DNA from 2 places in the Arthrobacter burdickii genome. Region 2 is predicted to be linked to the other one. Evidence: riboswitches for the same ligand, from Rfam matches in the RefSeq annotation. Region 2 holds a riboswitch; the other holds the start of a gene.
What was found. Region 2 has a riboswitch for S-adenosylmethionine ahead of P5G52_RS05490 (ABC transporter substrate-binding protein). Riboswitches for the same ligand answer to the same signal wherever they lie in the genome.
Positions count from the first base shown of each region.

Region 1: linked by a shared signal. The riboswitch ahead of P5G52_RS15445 (LLM class flavin-dependent oxidoreductase) and the one ahead of P5G52_RS05490 (ABC transporter substrate-binding protein) in region 2 are both predicted to bind S-adenosylmethionine.

Region 1 covers NZ_JAROCG010000002.1:162,471-171,483, reverse strand. Annotated here, with positions in the region: gene P5G52_RS15450 (methionine ABC transporter ATP-binding protein) at 1-655, opposite strand, end outside; gene P5G52_RS15445 (LLM class flavin-dependent oxidoreductase) at 778-2,166, opposite strand; SAM riboswitch class IV at 2,204-2,317, opposite strand; gene P5G52_RS15440 (SDR family NAD(P)-dependent oxidoreductase) at 2,411-3,169, opposite strand; gene P5G52_RS15435 (SpoIIAA family protein) at 3,310-3,687, shown strand; gene P5G52_RS15430 (GNAT family N-acetyltransferase) at 3,747-4,040, shown strand; gene P5G52_RS15425 (SDR family NAD(P)-dependent oxidoreductase) at 4,219-4,980, opposite strand; gene P5G52_RS15420 (acetamidase/formamidase family protein) at 5,074-6,075, opposite strand; gene P5G52_RS15415 (SRPBCC family protein) at 6,141-6,629, opposite strand; gene P5G52_RS15410 (ArsR/SmtB family transcription factor) at 6,626-6,967, opposite strand; gene P5G52_RS15405 (NAD(P)/FAD-dependent oxidoreductase) at 7,089-8,270, opposite strand; gene P5G52_RS15400 (glutamine amidotransferase) at 8,531-9,013, opposite strand, start outside.
Region 2 covers NZ_JAROCG010000001.1:1,167,007-1,176,019, reverse strand. Annotated here, with positions in the region: gene P5G52_RS05530 (agmatine deiminase family protein) at 1-23, shown strand, start outside; gene P5G52_RS05525 (amidase) at 23-1,741, shown strand; gene P5G52_RS05520 (hypothetical protein) at 1,782-2,063, opposite strand; gene P5G52_RS05515 (hypothetical protein) at 2,392-2,634, shown strand; gene P5G52_RS05510 (GAF domain-containing protein) at 2,684-3,490, opposite strand; gene P5G52_RS18285 (DUF1059 domain-containing protein) at 3,441-3,836, shown strand; gene P5G52_RS05500 (DUF7793 family protein) at 4,184-4,567, opposite strand; gene P5G52_RS05495 (aminodeoxychorismate lyase) at 4,663-5,541, shown strand; SAM riboswitch class IV at 5,649-5,766, shown strand; gene P5G52_RS05490 (ABC transporter substrate-binding protein) at 5,937-6,860, shown strand; gene P5G52_RS05485 (amino acid ABC transporter permease) at 6,871-7,635, shown strand; gene P5G52_RS05480 (amino acid ABC transporter ATP-binding protein) at 7,632-8,369, shown strand; gene P5G52_RS05475 (energy-coupling factor transporter transmembrane component T family protein) at 8,514-9,013, opposite strand, start outside.

The sequences.
Region 1 (9,013 bases), on a different contig from region 2:
TGCGACCGTGGTCCAGCCGCGCCACCGTGTCGGCGACCTGCCGCACGGTGTCCATCTCGTGCGTGATGAAGACGACGGTGAGGTCGAGGTCGTTGCGCAGTTGGCGGATGAGACCGACGACGGACCGGGTGGTCTCCGGATCGAGCCCTGAGGTCGCCTCGTCCGCCAGGAGGATGGACGGCCGCAGCGCGAGCGCCCGAGCAATCCCCACGCGCTGCGCCTGGCCGCCAGAGAGCTGGAACGGGTAGTGGCCGGCCTTGTCCGACAGCCCCACCCGGTCCAGCAACTCGGCAACACGAGCCCGTGCCTCGCCAGGAGTGACGCCGAGGTACTCGAGGGGCAAGGCGATGTTCTCCGCGGCGGTCCTGCGGCTGAGCAGGCTCGAGGACTGGAACACCGTGCCGATGCGGCGGCGCGCCTCGCGCAGACGCTTCTCCGGCAGGCCCGAGAGTTCCTCTCCATTGACGACGACGGCGCCCGACGTCGGACGTTCAAGCAGGTTGATGCACTGGGCGAGGGTGCTCTTGCCTGCACCGCTCGGACCGACGACAGCGGCGATGCGGCCGGTGGGCACCTCGAAATCGAGGTGGTCGAGTACGGTGACGGCAGCGTGCCCGCGACCGTAGGTCTTGGTCAGTTGTCGAAGCGAGATCATGGGATTCCTTGGGCAGGATGCGGGTGGGAAGCGTCGAATGGGTGGGCAGCAGGGAAGGGATGGACGGTGCTGCGGGTTCGGCCGCCGGGAACCCCGGCGGTCCGCGTCAGGTCAGTGGGGCGTCAGGGGCGGACGGACTCGAGCCGGAATCGCGCTCCGCGGTGCTCCTCGGGCAGGCGGTCACCCTTGCCGAACAGCTTGTTGCGCAGGGTTCCCTCGACGTATTCCGTCGGATAGGCACCGCGCTTCTGGAGCTCGGGAACCACGTACTGGATGACGTCCTCGAAGGATCCAGGTGTGATGGCGTACGCCAGGTTGAAGCCGTCGACGTCGGTCTCCTCGACCCAGGCCTGGAGCTCGTCGGCGACCTGCGCCCCGGACCCGATGATGCGCGGACCAAGCCCCCCGATACCTGCCCACTCGGCGATGTCGCGCACGGTCCAGGGTTCGCCGTCGTCGTTCACCTTCTGGAAGTTCGCGACGGCGGACTGAATGGCGTTCGATTTCACATTGCCGATGGGCTCGTCGGGGTCGTAGACGCTGAGATCGATGCCCAGCCAGCCCGACAGCAGCACGAGGGCTCCTTCGTAGCTGACGTACTGCTGGTACTCGGCGTGCTTGGCCTGGGCCTTCTCCTCCGTCTCGTCCGTGATGACAGTGAGCATGGTGTAGATCCGCACGGAGTAGCGGTCGCGTCCTTCGGCCTCGACCGCGTCGCGGATCTTCTTCACGGCGTCCTTGAGGATCGCTTTGGTGGGTGCACCGACGAAGACCGCCTCGGCGTTCCCCGCAGCAAAGGCGATCCCGCGTGATGAGGCACCGGCCTGGTAGATCACGGGCGTGCGCTGCAGCGAGGGCTCGCTGAGGTGGATCCCCGGAACTGTGAAGTACGTGCCGTCATGGTTGATGTCGTGGACCTTGGCCGGGTCGGTGAAGACCCCGGTCTCGCGGTCCCGGATCACCGCGTCGTCCTCCCAGGACCCCTCGAGCAGCTTGTAAAGCACCTCGAGGTACTCGTCCGCGTGGTTGTAGCGTTCGTCGTGCTCGAGCTGGTCCTCGTTGCCCATATTCCGCGCGGCGGAGGGCAGGTAACCCGTGACCACGTTCCAGCCGACCCTGCCATTGGTGAGGTGGTCGAGCGTGGAGAGCCGGCGTGCGAACGGGTAGGGGTGCTCGTAGGCCGTGCCCGCCGTGACACCGAAGCCGAGGTGCTCCGTGACAAGGGCCATGGCGGAGACGAGCAGGAACGGATCGTTGACCGGGGTCTGCGTCCCCTGGCGCAGCGTGGCCTCGTTGGAACCGCCGTAGACGTCGTAGGTGCCGAGGACGTCGGCGATGAAGATGCCGTCGAACAGTCCCTTCTCCAGCGTCTTCGCGAGGTCGGCCCAGTAGCGCAGGTCCTTGTAGCGCCACGACTGATCGTCCGGGTGCCGCCACAGGCCAGGCGACTGGTGGCCCACGCAGTTCATGTCGAAGGCATTGAAGCGGATATGGCGCGGTGATGCGGGCATGAAAAAATCCTCATGTCAGGGCACTGCCGTGGAGGAAGCGCCATACTTGCCCGCATGATGCATGCCGGGCCGAATCCTCACCTGGGGCACCCCGCTACAGCGAGAGGGTTGCCGTCCAACAAACCAGGGTTTGACGTTGGAGCTCTTGATTCTGGTGATGAGCCTAGGTGCCCGCCCTCGCCGGCGTCCACAAGCACCCGTCACAGTGCGTCACGATCAGCCATGCCTCACGATCAGCAATCCGTCAGCGGAGGTAGGACGCACCGTTCACGTCGACCACGGTGCCGCTGACCCAGAGCGGAGCATCCGTGGCAAGCCATGCCACGGTCTGCGCCACCTCCTCCGGCGTCGCCACGCGGTTGAACGGACTCTGTGCCCGGACCGCGTCACCCTCCGGGCTGTCGAGCACCGACCGTCCCATGTCCGTCTCGACGAAACCCGGTGCGACCGCCGCAGAGAGAATGCCGGAGGGCGCGAGCGCAACGGCCAGCGACTGGGTCATCGAATGGAGCGCAGCCTTACTCGCCCCGTAGGCAGGGGTCAGGGGTTCGCCTCGGTAGGCGCCGCGGGAGCCCACACTGATCAACCGACCGCCCTCGGGACCGGCTGGCCGATCCAGGAGGTGGCGCGCCACGAGCCAGGCCAGGTTCGCCGGCCCCAGCAGGTTGACGGCGAGAGTGCGGCGCCAGGCATGCTGCCAGTCGTCGAAGGATGCCCGGACAACAGGATGCGCCTCAAAAATCCCTGCATTGTTCACGAGGACGTCGACCCCGCCGAGTTCCCGCACGGTTTCATCGACGATCCGTACGCACTCCTCCGGATCGGCGACATCGCCGACTACGACGGCGTGACCGGTACCGGGCAGTGCGTCACGAACCACCAGGGCCGCCGCCGCATCGCGTCCCGCATGCACGGCGATGCGATGTCCCCGTCCGGCTAGCTCATGGGCGATGGCGGCGCCGATCCCGCGGCTCGCGCCGGTCACCAGAATGCTCAGTGTCATGGATCAGACGCTACAGCCCGCATCGCCCTGGGAGCCCGAAGCGCTCAGGTGGAGTCGGAAAACCGACAAGGAGGCTGAACCAGCCAGTCCACCTTGCTACGCTGTCAAGCTACTGCTTCTACCCTCGGTAAAGGACCTCGATGGACCCATTCAGTGCGCACCTCGACAGGGGAATCCTGAGGCTTCGGTGGAAGCGCGGCGTCGAGATCACCCATGCGCATGCCGTTGCCGCCGCCCGCGCCCTGGCAGAATTCCACGGTCCCACCGCACTGCCGCTCCTGGTCCACATGCATGGCATCACCGGGATCACCCCTGAAGCACGCGTGGGAATGGCTGCCTACCGCGGGTTCTCGAGAGTCGCCGTCGTGGGTGAGGACGCCGTCGACGAGGTGATGTCGGCGTTCTCCCACCGCTCCCCCACCGTCACGCGCTATTTCTGCTCCGAGACCGAAGCGCTCGCCTGGCTGCTCGACGGCAGCACAGCCGGGCACGCTACGCGACCGGCTTCGCGCGACTAGCACCGGACCGCGGGGACGGCTCGTTGACCCGTTCTCATGGTCAATGCGAAGGTGACAGCATGAGCTCCGAGAACAGCGGGATCCAGGTCACGAACAACGAGGCGAAGAGCCGCTACATCGCGAACCTCGACGGCGACCCTGCAGGCATGGCGGCGTACGAACGGTCCGGTGACACCATCGTCTTCACGCACACGGTGGTCGACGAAGAGGTCGAGGGCCATGGCATCGGCAGCACCCTGATCCGGTTCGCCCTCGACGACGCACGCGCGCAGCACCTCACCGTGGTGCCGCAGTGCGAGTTCGTGGCGGCCTTCATCGAGGATCACCCCGAGTACCAGGACCTGGTGGGCTAGCTCGCGCGTAGGGCCCCTTCACCCAGCGCCGCGTCGATGAGCACCTCGGCCGCCCGGCGCGCCTGCCCTGCAGCTTCCGGGGTCCCGGCGATAGCCGCCGTCGTCTGCGCGCCTTCCGCGAGGTACGACGGCGCCCCTGCGGTCGCCGGACGTGGCGGGACGTCGCTGGACGTCGCTCCTAGAACTGGATACCGCGGGTGAGGCCGCCGTCGATCAGGAGGTTGGCTCCCGTGGTGCGGCTGGACCGCGGGCTGGCAAGGAAGACGACGGCGTCCGCTACCTCCTGCGGTGTGCCCATGCGGCCGGTCGGGTTGAGGCCCATCGCCGTGGAGAACAGCTCCGGGTTCCCGCCCTCGATGCCCTCCCAGACTCCGCCCTCGTGGTAGGTATTGCCCGGCGAGACGGTGTTGGCCCGGATACCCTGCTCCGCGAGTTGGAAGGCCAGCCCCGCCATGTAGGCGATAAGCGCCGACTTCACGGTCCCGTAGGGGCCCGAGGCGAAGTCCACCTCGCGCCCGGAGACGCTGGAGATCGCGGTGATGGACGGCGTCGAACTCCGAGCGAGGTGCGGGAGCGACGCCTTCACGAGGCGCACCGTCCCCATCAGGTCCACGCGCAGGCTCGCCTCCCAGTTCTCCTCGGTGTCCTCCATGGCCAGGGCGCTGACGTTACTGACCACAGCGTCGATGCCACCGAACTCCATCGCCACGGTCTGCACCCAAGCCGCGACAGCAAGACCGTCGCCGACGTCGAGGACGTACCCCGCGACCCGCACTGGGGACGAGGCGAAGGCTGCTTCGGTCGCCGCCACCTCTGCGGCATTCCGCGCGCAGAAGGCCACATTCACCCCTTCCCGCGCGAACGACTCGACGATGGCGCGGCCGATACCCTTCGTGCCGCCGGTCACGAGGGCGGTGGTGCCGTCGAGGTGCAGGTCCATGGATGTCCTTCGGTAAGGGTCGGTGGTCGGGCCGGTGGCCAAGCCTGTGGTCGGGGGAAGCTCGGCGCCCTGCCGGCGGAGCCCCGGGTGAGATCAGCGAAGCTCGGCGCCCTGCCGGCGGAGGTGGGCATGGAGTCCGCCATAGGCATCGACTGCAGGAAAGAGGGCCTTGGGCGCCTTGACCACCACGCTGTAGTTGACGTCGACGGCGTTGGCAATCGGCGCGAGGGCTGTCTGGGTCAGGAGCTGGTAGGCGTCGAGCTGGTGGAGCCCGAAGAGATCGCCGAACCACCGCACCATCTCCAGCTGGCCGATGCGCCACGAGTCCTCCATGGGGCGTGAGGACCCGACCGCCATCCAGTGGTAGTCGGTCTCGAGCCGCGGCCAGGCGGGAGCGCCACCCTTGATGAGCTCGACGATGATCGTCGAGTGCATGGCACCTTCGACAGCGGTGCCGCACGCCTCACCCTCGCCCTGACGGTAGTGCCCGTCCCCGACGGAGAACAGGGCGCCCTCCACGTTGACGCCGAGGTAGACGGTGGTGCCCGGTTTCACGTCGGGCGCATCCATGTTGCCGCCGAACCGTTCCGGCACCAGGGAGGATCGCACCTCGCCGCCGGGCGGAGCGACCCCCACGGTGCCGAGCATCGGCTCGAGCGGTAGTGCGACCTCGAAGTCGCCCAGCCGAGACTGGAAGCCGACCGTCCGCCGCTCGGTGTCGACATGGTAGATCCAGGTGATGTCCGGCAGCGGCTCCTGCAGGGTCGCAGTGCGCTCCGTGCTGGTCAGGCCCCCGAAGAACGGGATGGTGGCGGACGACCCGTAGGAGCGGGCCGGTGCGAGGTCCACGATGTGCAGGGCGAGAGTGTCCCCCGGTTCTGCGCCCTCCACATAGAACGGGCCGGTCTGGGGATTGATGAAGTTCATGTCCACCTTCTCGCCGGACACGTCATCGACGGAGGTCAGCGCGTTGTTGAAGGCATCCTCCGTCCAGAGCTTCAGCGCTGTACCCGGCTGGACCGTCATCACGGGAGCGCTGCCCCCGAAGGTGTACACGAGCTGGTCCCGCCGCGGGTGGTACTCGATGATCTCCATGACCGGATGCTACGGGGCGGCTCCGGCCTGGACAAGGGCCGCAGTCCGCCCCGGATCGCGGAGTGTCAACCGGCCAGGGACAGCGAGGAGAGCACATCGTCGAGGCGCTCGTACCCTTCGTTCACGCCCTTCTCCATGCCGTCGACGATCATCGCGTCCCTGGCCTCGACGGTAAGGAATGCTGATCGGGCCGAGCAACGGGTCCTACCGCCGTCGAGTTCCTCGAGGACCATGCTCTCGATGCTGACAGAGTGTGGCGCGCCGTCGAACTCGAATGTCTGGATGACTCGCTCCGGCGCGAGAACGGTATGGAAGATCCCACGGAAACCGTAGGCGTTGCCCTCGCCGTCGCGATGGATATAGGAGTACGCACCTCCCGTCACCGCGTCGAATTCGAGGATCTCCATGACCATACGGCGCGGACCGAGCCACTGGCGCACGAGGTCCGGCTCCGTGAGCGCCCGGAAGACGACGTCCCGCGGGGCGTCGAGCTCACGGATGATGTCGAGGAAGGGCTGGCCTGGTTCCGCCGTGATGATGGTGGGATTTTTCATGACTGTTCCTTGGACTGGTCCTGCAGGGTTGCGAGCACGCCGTCGAGCCTGCGGAATTGCCGTTCGGCTTCCAGGCGGTAGGTGTCGATCCAGCCCGTCAGAGCTTCGAGCGCGGCGGGATCGAGGTGGCAGGGACGGCGCTGGCCGTCCCGCGTGCGGGTGATCAGGCCGGCCTGCTCGAGCACCTGGATGTGCTTGGAGACTGCCTGCTTGGTCATGGCGAAGGGTTCCGCCAGTTCGTTGACGGTGGCCGAGCTACGCGAGAGCCGCGCGATGATGGCCCTGCGTGCGGGGTCAGCGAGCGCCGAGAAAGCGGCATCGAGATCATCGTCCCGCATGATCCACCTCCTCATTGATCAACCAATTGATTGATAATGCAATCATAGGCCTGCAGGCGCGTAGGTACAAGGAGAAAGGAACCCCCGCCTCCTGCTCAGGCCCCTTGTCGGGACGCTTTACTCAGGCCCGGCCCTTCAGGATGAGGTTCCAGTACACCTTCGGCAGCACGATGCGCTCCACGATGAACGTCGACCTGCGCTCGCGGGCCAGGTTCTTCCAGCCCGGTACGGTGGGCATCGGCGAGTACTTGTCGTCGAACTCGGAGAACACGACCGTCTTCCGGCTGACCACGAAGGGGCACGCCGAATAATGGTTGTACTTCGAGGTGGGTTTCTTCCCCTTGAGAACGGCCTTGAGGTTCTTGGCGAGCACCTTCGTCTGCATGCGCAGCGCCGCTCCCGATTTGGAGTTGAGCGTCGAGGCGGCATCCCCCAGGGACCAGATGGCGGGGAACCGCGTATGCCGCAGCATGACGGGGTCCACCTCGACGAAGCCTCCGCGGTTCCCGGGCGCCGGAAGGTCAGTACTCTTCAGCCACTCCGGCGCGGACTGCGGCGGCACGGCATGGAGGACGTCATAGCCGATGGTCTCCGTGGTGTCATCGGTGGTACGCCGAAGCACCACCGTGCAGGCCTCCGGATCCACGGACTCGAGCTGGGTGCTGTAGTGCACCTCGATCCCGTACTCGTCGATCTTCCGGTTGAGTTCCTCGTCGATGATCTCCATGCCGAAGATCGTGGGCGTGGAGACGGCGAGGACCACCCGGATGTCCTTCAGGACGCCCTGGCGCCGCCAGTAGTCGCACGCGAGGTACATGGGTTTCTGCGCGGCACCGTCGCACGAGGCCGGCCCGGGCGGCTGCGTGAAGACCACCGTGCCACTTGTCAGGTCCCGGAAGAGCTTCCAGGCCTTGGGAGCGAGTTCGTACTCGTAGTTCGAGCCCCCGTACGGCCCCTCCATGGCCTCCTTGAGACCCGGAATAGACGTCCAGTCATTCTGGATCCCCGGGCATACGACGAGGTGGTCGTAGGTGACGGCTGATCCGGACTCGAGCAGCACCGTGTTGGACTCGGTGCTGACATCGGTGGCCTTGTCCTGGATCCAGGTGATCCCCCGAGGCATCACGGCCGACTGCAGACGCACCGCCTCGAACGCGTCCGCCGTGCCACCCGCGATGTGCGAGAAGAGTGGCTGGTAGAGGTGCCGGCTCCGGGGCTCGATGACGGCGATGTCCTTCAGCCGATATCGCTTCAGACGCCCGGCGAGTGACACGCCGGCGTTGCCTCCGCCGATGATGAGCACCTGGTGGTGGCGCTTCTCGCCCGGAGCGGGGATGACGGGAACCGTGCGGCCCGCCCGTGGAGTGCTCGTGCTGGATCCGATGGCAGCTACCTCTTCTGATCGCCCTGCGCGGCCTGTCCCCCGACAGTACCGCCCAGCACCGACGCAGGACAGGGCGCCCGGGAACCCGTGTAAGGCCAGGGCCAGGACGCACCGGACCGGCACCCCGGCAACCGCGCCCGCCAGGCCGGACCGGACGACGGACAGGGCGCCGACAGAGGTCAGCCGCGCGCGTACCTCGTCACGAAGGTGCGCAGGATCGTCGCGGGCCGGTCCACCACCAGGGCCCGGGCCCGTTCGATGTAGGCGTCGGCTTCCTCCGGCGGGAAATAGCCGGCGTGCCGGTAGGTACGGATACGCCCCACGAGGGCCTCGACGTCGAGTTCCGGGTGGAACTGCGTCGCGTACACGTTCGCCCCCACACGGAACATCTGCACGGGGCAGGTGGCCGACGACGCCAGCAGCACCGCCGATCCCGGCAGCGCCGCACACGCCTCCTTGTGCCCCACGTAGGCGGCGAACGACGACGGCAACCCTGCTAGCAGCGGATCGGCGGCGCCGTCCCCGGTCAGCGTGACCTCGACGGCGCCGACCGGCTCGGCGTAGGTGGAGTCGATGACGGCTCCCTGGTGGCGCCCGAGGGTCCCGACGCCGTAGCACGCGCCGAAGAAGGGGTAGTCCTCCTCGACGACACGGTCCAGCAG
Region 2 (9,013 bases):
GAAACCGTCAGGAGATGGACTGATGCCGATCGATGTCGTCGAAGCGACCATCCGGGACCTCCGCGAGGCCCTTGTGGCCGGCCGGACCACCAGTGAAGAACTCGTCACCGCCTACCTGCAGCGGATACAGGCCTACGACCAGGACGGGATACGGCTCAACGCCGTCGTCGTGATGAACCCCTCCGCCCTCGATGAGGCACGCGCCTCGGACGAGCGGAGGGCGCGCGGCGAGGCACGGGGACCGCTGGACGGCATCCCGTACACCGCGAAGGACAGCTATAAGGTGAAGGGCCTGACCGTCGCCGCCGGGTCACCGGCGTTCCAGGACCTCGTCGCCCAGCAGGACGCCTTCACCATCGGCCGGCTGCGCGACGCCGGAGCCATCCTCCTCGGCCTCACGAACATGCCCCCCATGGCCAACGGGGGGATGCAGCGCGGGGTGTACGGGCGGGCGGAAAGCCCCTACAACGCGGACTACCTCACCGCCGCGTTCGCCTCCGGATCGTCCAACGGGTCGGGGACGGCGACGGCAGCGAGCTTCGCCGCCTTCGGGCTCGCGGAAGAGACCTGGTCCTCCGGCCGGGCGCCGGCCTCGAACAACGGCCTCTGCGCCTACACGCCCTCGCGCGGCGTGATCTCCGTCCGCGGGAACTGGCCCCTCGTGCCCACCATGGACGTCGTCGTCCCCCACTCCCGCACCATGGCAGACCTGCTGGAGATCCTCGACATCATCGTCGCCGACGACGACGAGGCGCGCGGTGACTTCTGGCGCATCCAGCCGTGGATCGCCATCCCGCCGGCGTCGTCGCTGCGCCCGGACTCCTACCCGTCCCTCGCGCCCCGCACCCCCGACGACGCGCGCCGGCACCTCGCCGGGAAGCGCTTCGGCGTTCCGCGCATGTACATCAACGGGGACCCCGACGCCGGCACCGCGTCCTCCCCGGGACTCGGTGGGCCGACCGGGCAGCGCATCCGGACGCGGGACTCGATCCTGGACCTATGGGCGGCAGCTCGGGCCGACCTCGAACGGGCCGGGGCGGAAGTGATCGAGGTGGATTTCCCCGTCGTCTCCAACTACGAGGGCGACCGACCCGGCGCGCCGACCATCCGCACCCGTGGCCTGGTGAGCGCCGGATACCTGCGGAGCGAGATCGTCGACCTCTCGGCGTGGGCCTGGCACGACTTCCTGCAGGCGAACGGCGACCCGCACCTCGACTCGCTCGCCGACGTCGACGGCGCCGGCATCTTCCCTCCGGACAGTCGCGCGCTGCCCGACCGGTACTCGGGCTTCGACGACGACATCGCAGGATACCCCGGGCACATCCGTGCCCACGGGGCAGTCGACCTCACGGACATCCCGCATCTGGAGGAGGGACTGCAGGGGCTCGAGGAGACGCGACGGGTGGACCTCGAGTCCTGGATGGAGGGCCTCGGACTGGACGCCGTCCTCTTCCCCGCTGCAGCGGATGTCGGGCCGGCCGACTGCGACACCAACCCCGCGTCGGCGGACGTCGCCTGGCGGAATGGTGTGTGGGTGTCGAACGGGAACCTCGTCCCCCGACACCTCGGCATACCGACGGTCACCGTACCCATGGGGATGATGCACGACATCGGGATGCCCGTGGGACTGACGTTCGCCGGACCCGCCTACCGTGACACCGAGCTGCTGCGCCTCGCTGCGGCGTTCGAAGCCACGGGATCACCGCGACGATCAGCACCACCGCGGACCCCTCCCCTGTGACGGCCGGGGAAGCCCCTGATGACCGGCGCGACCTCCGGCGCTAGCTCGCGTCGGGGACGCTTCCCGGCACGGCTGTGTCAGGGGCCATCGAGGTGAGGTCCTCCAGGCTGGGCAGTGGCGGCTGGTCGACGGAGCCTTTCAGCTCGAGGACCTTCTCCGGCTCCAGATCGACGACCTCCGCGATGACCTCCGGGTCTTCGCCGTGCTCGAGCGCGACCACGATGGCTTCCTGGAGATTCAATTCGGCATGATCCAGTTCGAACGCCGCTGCCTCCTTGTCCGCTGCTGCGACGGCAAGCCGGTGACGGTCCTCTGCTGACATGATGCGCCCAGCCCTTCTCTTCCAATGGTCGAACACAGGGAGAGCGACGATGGGAACCGGAGGGCCCTGTCGTCGCTCGTGGCGTTCGATTGCACCTCCATTGTGCCTTTCCAGCGCCACAGCACCAGCGCGCGTCCGGCTTCGTTATCGAAGCGGCGCTTCTCCCGGACCATGGATAGCCGGTGGGCGCGACGCGCCGCACCGTTCCATGGGTCCTGACGGCCGTCAGGCGCGCCGTGTCAGTAGGATGATGACCAGCCGGCGACGCCGGCGACGGTTCAGAAGCGAGCCGGGTATCCACCGTGCTCGTTTCCCGAAGACAGGTGCTATGAACTCCCGGCTGACCCCTTCTGAACCCTTCCCCGAGGACCTGACGCCCCTGGAGCTGTCCGAGGTCGAAGTACTGAACAGCAGGATCCAGCGCGAGATGGCGCACGAGTATGTCCACGACGGCGAAGTCGATCCCGAGACGGGCCAGCGCAACGAGGAGCTCACCGAGGAACTGGACCGACGCGACGACGCCGACGCCGCCCGAGCGTCCACCTCCACCGCCGACGCCGCCCAGCTCTAGCCGCCGCCCGCCCTACGACCGCCGCGGGCACGCGCCGTCCCGTAGTACCTCAGGGAAGGCTTCGGGGGCCGTTGATCTCGTCCTCCACAGCGCGCGCCAGCACCCGCAGCTTCCTGCCGTCGCGGTGGGAGTAGTCCCGTGGTTCCTGGTCGATCACGCAGAGGGTGCCGACCGTCCACCCGCCCGGCCCGCGCAGCGGGTAGCCGGCGTAGAAGCGGATGTACGGCTCCCCGAGAACGAGCGGGTTGTGCCGGAAGCGATCGTCCTCGAGCGCGTTCCGCACGATCAGTGCCCCTGCGTTCCGGATGGTGGCGTTGCAGAAGGAGATCTCCCTCGGCATGTTCTGCTGGATCGGGCCGATGACGGATTTGAGGAACTGCCGGTGGTCGTCGATCAGTGCGATGATGACCGAACTGCACTGGAAGTACTCCTTGGCTTCCCTCGTGATCCTGTCGAAGCGCTCCTCCTGGCCGGTATCGAGCAGTCCGGTGCGCGACACCGCGTCGAGCCGCTCGACTTCCTGCTCCTCGTCGGTGAATAGGAAGGCTCCGGCGAGGCCGAGTGCCCGCCGGGAATCCTTCGGGGACTCCTGTGCTGCGTCCAGCCGGTGTTCGGAGCACCGTGGAACCCGGAAACCCCCCTCCCCCTGAGCCTCGGCCAGGAGTTCGTTCATCGCGTCGGCCAGCAGGTCGCACTCCTCGACGGGCAGTTCCAGCACACCGCCCACATAGGCTTCGATCTCGAACTGGGAGACAAGCCCACCCAGCGAGTAATAGCGGAGCCACACGTCCTCGAAGCCCAGGCCCGTGCTGGACAGCGCCTCCCTGATCCGTTGCACGTGTGCCTGCCGATTCATTCCCAGTCCTTCGCGCCGGCCGCCGGAAGTACGACGCCACGACGCCTATAGTGCGTCCCTGTCCCGCGATTCGTCAGCAGGCTTTCTACTACGGTACTGCTGTATCGGGAAGCGGTTTACCGCGAGCAGCATCCGACCCCTGGTTGCGGGTACACCACCGGCCCCGTCCCTCCGCCCGCACCTCCGGCGGCCCGACGTGGTTCCCGGGTGCGACGCCCGCTGGGTATGCGCCTCGGACGACGAGATCCTGTCCAGCGTACGGAACCACACCGCGACGGCCCACGGCTTGACGGACCTTCCCGCCGAAGTCAGGGAAGCGGTCCGGGTCCACACACTGCCTGCCTGACTGACGTCGTTGCATCCCGATCCGACCGCCGGTGCTTCCAGGGCCTCGCTGCGGCATGCCGAGGCGAGGGCATCGTCTGGATGTACCAACCCATCGTGGACACGGCGCGGGGCACCGTCGTCGGGTTCGAAGCCCTTTTGCGGTTCCCCGGCTTCACCGAGCAGGCGATGTCCCGACCCGCTTCGATCCGGTGATGGCGACCGACGACGCCGGCAATTTCGCGGGCCTCGCCCGTGTGGAGAGGCTCATCACGGCGCTCACCCGATCGGGGATTCCCGTCAGCTCCTGACGCGGTCAGTTCCTGACACGGTCAGCCCCTGGCACCGTCAGCCCTGACACCGCCGCCGTCAGGGGCCGTACGGATGTCCGGTGAGCCAGGCCAGCGCCTCGGCCGGGCACTCGAAGTAGCGCGTGGGGTACGGGGGGTTGTGCACCCTGGCGAAGAAATCCGCCAGTGTCCTGTCGACCGCGCTCGGGCCGACGATGGCCATGGCTGCGATGTTCAGCGCAGTCGCGAAACCGTGAAGAGCGCTCCGCGTGAGCGACACCATGCCATTGAGCTCCACCAGCATCGGCGGGCAGACGTCCCGGCACAGGGCGTTGGACCGTTCGATCAGTGCCGCAGCATCACTGTCGCCGACGCTCACGTTGTGCTGCCACTGGACCCACAGGACCTCGGTGCGTAGCTCGGCCACGAAGGCTTCCGCGGCGGCATCCCGTTCTTCCGCCATGCTCCCCAACCCCCTGTGGTGGTACCCGAGTGCCGAGCATCCCCTCGCACACTACAGACAGGGGTGGTCGGGCGCGAGCGGATACGCTGGGGGCCATGACTGTTCTCGTGTTCCTCGACCCGGCCCACGACGACGGCAGGGTCGTCGATGCCTCGCAGCCCCAGCTTCTGGCCACCGACCTGGGCGCCACCCGCGGCGACGGGATCTTCGAATCGCTCCTGGCCGTCGACGGGTCTCCCCGCAAGGAGCAGGCGCACCTGGCGAGGCTCGCGTCCTCGGCAGCGGCCCTGGACCTTACGGTCCCCGACGCCGAGGCATGGAGCCGTGCCATCCGCACCGGCCTCCGGGAGTTCGCGGCAGCGGAGCCGGAGCGCCGTGACGCCGTCGTGAAGCTCATCGCCACGCGCGGGGTCGAAGGCGCCGCGCGTGCCACGGCGTGGGTCCAGGTCGCTCCCGTGCCGGCGTCGACGCTCGAGCAGCGCAGGACGGGACTTCGGGTCCTGTTCCTCGAACGCGGCTATGACAGCACCGTGGCGCAGCGTGCGCCCTGGCTGCTGATGGGCGCCAAGACCCTCTCCTACGCCGTCAACATGGCGGCCCTCCGTTACGCGAAGGCCCACGGGGCCGACGACGTCATCTTCACCTCCTCGGACGGCAAGGTGCTGGAGGGCCCCACCTCGACCGTGCTGTTGGCCCACGACCGCGACGGACGGAAGACACTCCTGACACCGCAGCTCGAGAGCGGCATCCTCGCGGGTACGTCCCAGAGCGCCCTGTTCACGGCGGCGAAGGAGCAGGGGTGGGAACTCGGCTACGGCCCGCTCGAGCCGCACCACCTCCTCGACGCCGACGCGGTATGGCTGATCTCGAGCATCCGGCTCCTCGCACCCGTGCTCTCGATCGACGGCCAGGCCCTCCGATCCTCGCCCGCCCTCACAGCCGAGCTGACCGACCTCGTGGACCGGTTCGTGTAATTTTCACCACAAAAGCCTGCCCTACAGGCCGTTTACCGCGTCAAACGCTGATTTCCGCGCAGTTTCGTTTTGACCGGGCGCTTCGTGCTGCCATAGCGTTTTCTTGAAATCAAGAGCTCCAGCCCTCGGCCCTGGCCGGCTGGACAGCAACCCTCTCCCGTAGTGGGGTGCTCCAGGTGAAGATTCGGCCGCCGGGACCAGTCCCCCGGTTGGCAAGTACGGCGTCGTGCGGACCACCCAGAGATAACCGGGACAGCAGCCGCCACAACGCGCACGGCCAGAACAGCGAGCGTGTCACCAGCAGCCAGCAGCCTCCCCGGCAGCCATCCGTTCCTCCCCGAGATCCACCTCATCCAGTCGGCCCGCACCCCGGGCCAGCATCGAAGAAGGACCCCATGAACATCTCCCGCAAAGTCCTCGCGGCACTCGCCGTCCCGCTCCTCGCGCTGACCGTCTCCTGCGGCAGCAACAGCAGTAGCAGCAGCGAGCCGACCGCGACCACCGACGCCCTCGCCGGCAGCGACCAGCAGTCGCTCGACCAGTACACGACCGACGACACCACGCCGGTCGACGAGATCGACACCTCGAAGCTCGGCCTCATCACGGAGGGGACCCTGCGCGTGGGCACCCTCTCCGACGCCCCGCCAAACATCTTCATCGAGAACGGCGTCTTCACCGGCTACGACAACGAGCTGCTCCGCGCCATCGGCGACAAGCTCGGCCTCGAGGTCGAGTTCGCGTCCACGGACTTCTCCGCACTGCTCGCCCAGGTCCAGAACAAGCAGTTCGACGTCGGATCCTCCTCGATCTCCACGACGGCCGCCCGCCGCGAGAACGTCGGCTTCACCAACGGCTACGACTTCGGGTACATGGCCGTCGTCACGAAGAACGGCTCCTCGGTCACGGGCTTCGACTCCCTGTCGGAGAGCACCCGCATCGGCGTCGTGCAGGGCACCGTCCAGGACGACTACGTGACCAACACCCTTGGCCTCGAGCCCGTGCGCTTCGCGGACTACAACACGGTCTACGCGAACGTGAAGAACGGTCAGGTCGACGCATGGGTCGCCCCGTCCCAGCAGGCCACGGGCCAGGTGAAGGAGGGCGATGACACCACCATCGCCGAGACCATCATCAACACCGAGAACTTCACGGCCTACGCGGTCAACAGCGAGAACCAGCCCCTGATCGACGCGCTCAACTCCGGGCTCGACGCCGTGATCGAGGACGGCACGTGGACCGAGCTCACCAAGGAGTGGTACCCGGACCGCGAGATGCCCTCCGACTGGAAGCCCGGCAGCAAAGCCGTGGAAGTAAAGTAGCGGTCCCTGCATGAATGCCCTTGACCAGCTCTCGCAGACCTTCTTCGACTGGGAGGCAATGGCTGCGGTCCTGCCCGAACTCCTGGCGGTCGGACTGCGGAACACCCTGATCCTCGCCCTGTCCTCCGGCATCATCGGGACGGTCCTCGGCATGGTCCTCGCGATCCTGGGGATCTCCCGCAATCGGCTGCTCCGCTGGGTGGCGCGCATCTACACAGACATCTTCCGTGGAGTGCCTGCCGTGGTGATCATCCTGCTCATCGGCATCGGCCTCAGCCCGATCTACCGCCAGGTCACCGGCAGCACCAGTCCCTTCCCGATGGGCATCCTCGCCCTGTCACTGATGGCCGCCGCGTACATCGGTGAGATCTTCCGCTCCGGCATCCAGAGCGTGGAGAAGGGGCAGCTGGAGGCCTCCCGCGCGCTGGGCTTCAGCTACCGCTCCTCCATGCAGCTCGTCGTGGTTCCCCAGGGCGTGCGGCGCGTGCTGCCCGCCCTGGTGAACCAGTTCATCGCGCTGATCAAGGAGTCCTCGCTGATCTACTTCCTCGGGCTGCTCGCCAGCGAGCGTGAACTGTTCCGGATCGGCAACGACTCCGCGAGCACCACGGGCAACCTGTCGCCGCTGATCGCGGCGGCAGCACTGTACCTGTGCCTGACCATCCCGCTGACGCACCTGGTCAACTACATCGACAACCGGCTGCGGGTCGGCAAGCGGGAGAAGCCCGAGCCCGATGAACTGGCCGCGAAGATCGGCGAAGGAGCGAAGGCATGAAGACTCTCGAATCGGGGACCCTGACCGGCAGGGACCTCCACCTCTCCTTCGGCTCCAACCACGTGCTGCGCGGCATCGACCTGCACGTGGAGCGGGGCACGACGGCGTCGGTCATCGGCCCCTCCGGGTCCGGCAAGTCCACGCTCCTGCGCGTGCTGAACCGCCTGATCGAACCGGACAAGGGCGACATCCTGCTCGACGGCCGGTCCGTCCTGATGGACAACCCGGACGAGCTGCGCCGCCGCATCGGCATGGTGTTCCAGCAGTTCAACCTCTTCCCCCACAAGACCGTGGTGGACAACGTCTCCCTCGCACTGCGCAAGCTCCGGAAGATGTCCGCGGACGAGGCCCGGCAGAAGGCCCTCGCGCAGCTGGACCTGGTGGGCCTCAAGCACAAGGCCGACGTACGGCCCGGGAACCTCTCCGGCGGCCAGCAGCAGCGGGTGGCCATCGCCCGGGCGCTCGCCATGGACCCCGAGGTGATGTTCTTCGACGAGGCGACCTCCGCACTGGACCCGGAGCTCGTGAAGGGCGTCCTCGCACTCATGGCGGACCTCGCTACGGCGGGCATGACCATGGTCGTCGTCACCCACGAGATGGGCTTCTCGCGCAACGTCTCGGACACCGTGACGTTCATGGACGGCGGCGTCGTCGTCGAATCCGGTCCCCCGGCCGCGGTCTTCGACAACCCGCAGACGCCGCGGCTGAAGTCGTTCCTCTCGGACGTGCTGTAGCGGACGTGCTGTAGCGGTCCTGCCGCATCATCCGCTCAACCACAGGGGCTCCGCACACGCGGAGCCCCTGTGGCATTTCTCCCGCCGTTCGGTCGAGGGCGGCGCTCCGCGCGCAGTGTCCTGCCACGACGGCGGTCGTCCGGGTCAGGACAGGATGAAGTTCCAGGTCCCGGCCAGGACGGCCGCCGTCACTGCACCTCCGGCGATCAGGAGACCGACGACGGCGACAGCGGCGTCGAGCGGCGCCAGGGTGCTCTCGCGCGCCCACGTGCGCGGTCCTCCGCCGAAGCCGCGGGCCTCCATCGCCGTCGCCAGCCGGGTGGCCCGCCGGATGGCCTGCACGATCAGCCCGAAGGACTGCCCCAGCAGGTTGCGGGTCCGCGCGATGATCGAGCCGTCCGAGCCGATGCCCCGGGCGTGCCGGGCCAGCCCGAGGGCCTCCCACTCCTCCACCAGGAGGCCGACCAGGCGCAGCGACGCCAGCGCCCCCAGGACGAAGCGGTGCGGCAGGTGCAGCTTCTGCGCGAGCGCGTCGGCGAGGTCCGTGGGGTCCGTGGTGAGCAGGAGGAAGATGCCCGGGAGCGCGAGCGCCAGTCCCCTCAGCCCGACGGCGATGCCGGCCGCCACCGACCCCTCCGTGAAGA